DNA from 2 places in the Ruminococcus intestinalis genome. Region 1 is predicted to be linked to the other one. Evidence: predicted binding sites of a transcription regulator. Region 1 holds the regulator's gene; the other holds the start of a gene.
What was found. The regulator HrcA, encoded in region 1, represses chaperone genes, less so after heat shock. The targets are predictions, from matches to a motif close to TGTTAGCACTCNNNNNNNNNGAGTGCTAACA.
Positions count from the first base shown of each region.

Region 2: a site for HrcA is predicted at 1,164-1,194, ahead of H8R91_RS01850 (co-chaperone GroES). Genes of this name have one in related genera too.

Region 1 is NZ_JACOPS010000003.1:175,420-178,618, forward strand. It holds gene dnaK (molecular chaperone DnaK) at 1-480, opposite strand, end outside; gene grpE (nucleotide exchange factor GrpE) at 541-1,089, opposite strand; gene hrcA (heat-inducible transcriptional repressor HrcA) at 1,109-2,137, opposite strand; gene H8R91_RS07760 (sugar-transfer associated ATP-grasp domain-containing protein) at 2,419-3,199, shown strand, end outside.
Region 2 is NZ_JACOPS010000001.1:374,300-377,498, forward strand. It holds gene groL (chaperonin GroEL) at 1-806, opposite strand, end outside; gene H8R91_RS01850 (co-chaperone GroES) at 843-1,127, opposite strand; gene H8R91_RS01855 (Mbeg1-like protein) at 1,318-2,472, opposite strand; gene metK (methionine adenosyltransferase) at 2,953-3,199, opposite strand, start outside.

The DNA of each region.
Region 1 (3,199 bases):
TTCTTTATCTATGCCGTATGAAAGAGCAGCTGCTGTAGGCTCGTTGATAATTCTCTTTACATCAAGACCTGCAATCTTACCTGCATCCTTAGTAGCCTGACGCTGTGCGTCTGTAAAGTAAGCAGGAACTGTAATAACTGCCTGTGTTACCTTTTCGCCGAGGTATGCTTCAGCGTCTGCCTTTAACTTTGAAAGAATCATAGCTGAAATTTCCTGCGGTGTGTACTGCTTGCCGTCAATTGATACTTTATATGATGTACCCATTTCTCTCTTAATAGAAGAAACTGTCTTGTCAGGGTTTGTGATAGCCTGGCGCTTTGCAACCTGACCTACCATACGCTCGCCGTCTTTTGAGAAAGCAACAACGGAAGGAGTTGTTCTTGCGCCCTCGGCGTTAGGAATAACTACAGGCTCGCCGCCTTCGATAACTGCTACACATGAGTTTGTTGTACCTAAATCTATACCTATTGTCTTTGCCATAATGAATTCCTCCTGAATATATTTGTTTTACTTTTATACTGATTTATTTATATAAAGGTCTTAGTCGCAATTTGCAACCTGAACCATTGCATGACGAATAATTTTATCGCCGATTTTGTAACCTGTCTGGAACACCTGTGAAATACAGTTCTTTTCAAAATTCTCATCGTCAATCTTTGAGATTGCGTTGTGAATTTCCGGATTAAACTCCTCACCCTGCGCACCGAAAGGCTCAACCTTGAGCTTTTCAAGCGACTTTGCAAGCTGATTTGAAATAAGCTCAATGCCCTTTAAAATTTCGGGGTCACAATCTTTTAAATTTGTAATAGCCATCTGAATACTGTCTGCTACAGGCAAAAGCTCTGTAACCGCCTTTGCTGTTGCGTCATCATAAATAGAAAGCTTTTCGTTTGCTGTACGCTTGCGGTAGTTGTCATACTCGGCACAAAGGCGAAGATATTTGTCTTTCTGTGAGTTGAGTTCCTCCTCAAGTTCAGCTATTTTTTTGGCGGTTTCATCAATCTCTTCCGTAACCGCTTCAGCTGTCTGTTCGGATGTATTCTCGTTTACAACAGCTTCGTCTTTTGTCACTTCTTTTTTCTTTGACATATTACCTTTCCTTTCTATATTAATGCTCTATAAGCTCGCTTATTATTTTACTTACACATTCGCTTATACATTCTATAATCGAAATCACTCTGCCGTAATCCGTTCGTATCGGAGCTATTACGGCAAGCGTACCGGACGGTGTATCTTTTACGCTGTAGCTTGAAGAAATTACCGAGCTGTACGCAAGTTCTATACGGCTGTTTTCTGTACCTATACTTACCGAAGTACCTATCGGCAGGCTTGTAAGAACACCTGCAAGATCTCCTTTTCTTGAAAGAAGTTCAATTACATTTCTTGCCGCAAGAAAATTTACATTCTGCATAAACAACGGCTTTGTCTGACCGCTCAAAAAGATTCCGACTTCGTTTGCCTTGTCTGCCGCATCTTTTATCGCCGTAAGCACACTTGGCATAAAGAGCGATAACTCGCCAAATCTTGCCGCTGCCGTCTGTATAAACGGACGATTTATCGAAGAAAGCCTTACTCCGTCAAACAATTCGTTAAGCGCTTTGTCAAACACTTCAAGGATTTCGGGAGTGATTATAAATTCGCATCTGAAAAGCTGATTTTTTATAATGCCGTTTGAGGCAATTACAACAGTCATTGCCGTGTGCGAACCCGTCTGCACAAAGCTGATTTTGTGAATCCTGCTTTCTGCGGAATTCGGTGTTGTGGCAACTGCGGTAAGTCCTGTCAGCTCCGAAAGAAGATCTGCCGCCGATTTTAAAATATTTTCGGGTGATTCGGCATTTCTGTAAAGTTTATCCTCCACAAGTTCTCTGCCCCGCTGTGACACCGCCACAATCTTCATAAGATTGTCAACATAGTATCTGTAGCCCTGCTGAGTAGGTATTCTGCCTGCCGATGTATGCGGCTGAACAAGATAACCCTTTTGTGTGAGGTCTGCCATATCATTTCTTACCGTAGCCGATGAAACTTTTAAATCCGTTTCGTCTATCAGAGTTTTTGAACCTACAGGCTCACCTGTCTTTATAAAGTTTTCAACAACAGCCGAAAGAATTTTTTGCTTTCTTTCCGCAAGCTCCATAGGTATCACCTCTCTGCCTGCGTTTTTTGTTGTTTTAGCACTCTCTGTGTGTGAGTGCTAACTCTTATGCTTATACTATAATCTTAAAGTCAGCAAAAGTCAAGAGTTTTATCAGAAAAATTTTACTTTTCAAAAACTTTTCACAAATCCGTCACCATTATTGACATTTCAGCGCAAAATATACTATAATGGAAGTTATATTGACAAATACACCCTTAACTACACAAAATGGCTTAAATTAGCCGTAATTTTGATACAACTAAGATACAAAAGAGGTTATTATGAGAATCGGTTACTTTTTCAGAGTTTGCTCCGGCGCAACATTCAGCAAACTTTCCGGCGCAATAAATACCGTTCACACAAAATCCGGCAAAAACAAAGCCGGCATTTTCTTTGATATGGTAGGTTGCTTTTTTAAATACAGAGCGGGATATAATGACTATGTTCTGTTTGAATACTACAATATGACTGCAGACCAACGCAAAACGTATATGACACGCTTTAAAAACAAGCGTTTTATGTTAATGCAGAACGATCTTACAAGTGCCGAAATATTTAACGATAAAAGATTATTTGATACCAGATTTGCAAAATATCTTGGCAGACGGGTACTTGTAATTGAGGAAAAAATTACTTTGGAGCAATTCAGCGAATTTATTAAGCCTTGGGATGTTTTCATTGCAAAGCCTGCTTTCGGCGAATGCGGCAAAGGCATTGAAAGACTTGTTAAAGCGGACTTTAAGAGTGACGAAGAATTTTATAATTATGTTTTTGACAAAGAAAACGAATTCGGTGTACTTGAAGAGGCAATAAAACAACACCCCGATGTTTCAAAAATTTATCCTCACTCAATTAACTGCTTAAGAATTGCCACACTTGTGGTAGACGGCAAGCCGAATATTTTGTATGCGGTGTTTAAAACAGGAAATAACGGTAAATTTGTAGATAATCTTGAAAACGGCGGTTTTGCCTGTCACTTTGACCTCGATACAGGTACGGTAACAGGGCCGGGACATACTTCCGATATGGAAATTGCATACGAACACCCGTATTCGGGAATAA
Region 2 (3,199 bases), on a different contig from region 1:
AATGTACCTCTTAACTTGTTGAGTACGAGAGTTGTAAGAGCTTCGCCCTCTACATCTTCGGCAATGATAAGGAGTTTTCTGCCTGACTGAACAATCTGCTCAAGAATAGGGAGAATTTCCTGTGTATTTGAAATCTTCTTATCTGTAATAAGAATGTATGGGTTGTCAAGTTCTGCAACCATCTTGTCTGTATCTGTTACCATATAAGGAGCAATGTAACCACGGTCAAACATCATACCTTCTACAACTTCGCTGTAAGTTTCGGCTGTCTTTGACTCTTCAACTGTGATAACACCGTCTGTTGTAACCTTTTCCATAGCCTCGGCAATGAGCTTACCGATGAACTCATCCTGTGAAGAAACTGTAGCAACTCTTGCAATATCGTCAGAACCTGAAACCTGCTTGCTGTTGTCAGAAACAGCCTTTACCGCAACATTGATAGCGTCTGCAATACCTTTCTTAAGAACCATTGGGTTTGCACCTGCTGTTACATTCTTCATACCCTCTCTGATAAGAGCCTGAGCAAGAAGTGTAGCTGTTGTTGTACCGTCACCTGCAACATCGTTTGTTTTGATTGAAACTTCCTTAACAAGCTGTGCGCCCATATTCTCAAATGGGTCGTCAAGCTCAATTTCCTTAGCAATTGTTACACCATCGTTTGTGATGAGCGGAGCGCCGTACTTTTTGTCAAGTACAACATTTCTGCCCTTAGGGCCGAGTGTGATTTTAACTGTATCAGCAAGCTGGTCAATACCTCTCATAAGAGATTTTCTTGCTTCTTCACCATAAGCAATTTGTTTAGCCATAATTAATTACCTCCAAAATATATCAAATAAAAATAATTATTCTACTGTTGCAAGAATATCTGACTGACGAACGATTGTGTACTCTTCACCGTCAATCTTAACTTCTGTGCCTGCATACTTGCTTGCGATTACTTTGTCGCCGACATTTACATACATCTTAACTTCGTTGCCGTCTACAACACCGCCGGGGCCTACTGCAACTACTCTTGCAAACTGTGGCTTTTCCTGTGCGGCAGATGAAAGAATGATACCGCTCTTTGTTTTTTCTTCGGCTTCTTCAACCTGTAATACTACTCTGTCAAGTAATGGTTTAATACTCATAATATAAATCCTCCTAAAAAGTTTATGTGTTATTTCGGTTAGCACTCTGTATCCTTGAGTGCTAATTATATTTTATACCATTTTTTAGAAATGTCAAGAGAAATTTGACTAAATTTGACCTTTAATTTATAAACAATTAAATTTATTTGTACAGCACTGCATTATAATTCGTATATAGAACTAAAATAACTTAAACAAGCCCTTTTTTCTTTAGTTTACCTTTAGGTTCAGGTTTATTTATTTCATAGCCGTTTTTAATGGAAAGTTTTGCAAGCAATGCAATTCCGTCCGTAAGAGCCTTTTTAGATTCATTGTCTATCTTATTAAATGCTTTAATCATGGTCGGTATATTTTTTATGCCTGCCTTTCGTATGTCGTCAAAGGTGATTTTACCGCCTTCTGCCATAATTTGAAATACAGAGTCTATGATTTGTTTTTTCTGTTCGGTTGTAAGTCCGTCAATAAGCTCTTTCATATTTTTTTCGGCAAATTTAATACTCTTGGTATCTTCATCAAGGTGTACAAAGTGTGTGCCTACTACATTCCAGCTGAAAGCATCGTGCTGCCAGAAAGAATGACTTGCGCTTTTTACTATTATATAATCTTCATCATGCTCAAGTAACATACCCACAAATGATGACTGCGGAACAAAGGTAGTGATTCTGTCGGCAATTTCTTTGTGCTGCTCACTTTCTATGAATTCCTTTGAAAAACCCGGACCGTCGTTGTTATATACAGCTATTATTCTGTCTTTGATTTCAGGAAAAGTATTTACAGCGGAATAGATTGCGAGATTTCCGCCTTTGGAGTGACCTCCGAGGTATATTTCGCTGTTTGGATATTTGTTTGCAACCATACTCAGATATGCCGCTGCGTTAAGCTGTGAGGGAATATTGTCGGTTATGGCAATCATACAATCTTCTTTCCAACCGTTGAGCGTATTGTCTGTGCCACGGTAAGCGATAAATAATTTATCTGTATCAAAATGAAAAGTGCAAGCGCCGAATTGCATTGGATTATCTTCGCAGTCATATGCCGCAAAATCCGATACATATATATTTTTTAACCTGTTGCTTTTAGCTGATTCGGATAATAACTTGGTTATTTCCTTGCCGACTGTGTTGTAAAAATCTTTAAATACATAGTAATCTTTAAAAACAACATCACGCTTTTCTTTAAAATAAAGTTTATTTATGTCGGAAAGCGGAAGCTGTGATTTTTCTGTATATCCCGAAAAATCAAGATAAACAAGCTCTGAAAATATAAGAGCGTCAACTTCGTTTAAAGGTGAAATATCAAAACCTAAATCGCCACGCCATTTTAAATAGTTTATAAGATTATTCATAACCCACCTCGCAATATTAATAATTAAATTTTATAAAATTTGCACTTAAAAAGCAATATAATTCACATAAAATTCAGAAAGCCCACTGCAAAATATGCAATGGGCAATTTTAAGTTTATTTTTGTTGTGCTCGTCTTAAAATGTCAGGTAAAGAATTGAATATTACCTGTATATTGAATATTACCTGTATATTTAATATTGCTTTATCTTCACCGAATTTTTTTGTTTTTAAAACCGTTCACAAGCATACCTGCCGCAGTCTTGGCAAAGAGGTCGCAGATAAATATTTTAAAATCATCTGTAACGGATATATTGTTTTGAATTTCGCAATTGTTTACAACTTTCTTTTATAATCTAAATAATTATAAAAGTTTGGTCAACCTTTTATAATTTTTTGACTTAAGGATAGAACCGACAAATTATAAAAACCGCTCTCCTAAGAATTTTTTAGAAGAGCGGTTTGTGTATTTGTTTTAATAATTATTCGTTAATAGCTTTAACGAGAGCCTGTGCTTTGTCTGTCTTTTCCCAAGCAACGCCGAGTTCTTCTCTGCCCATATGACCGTAAGCGGCAAGCGGACGATACTTTGTTTCTTTAAGCTTTAACTGCTCAATAATAGAATTCGGACGGCAGTCAAATACCTTTTCCACAGCGTCTGAAAGCTGTTCGTTTGTGTAGCTTGATGAACCGAAAGCATCTACCATTATTGATACAGGTTTAGCAACA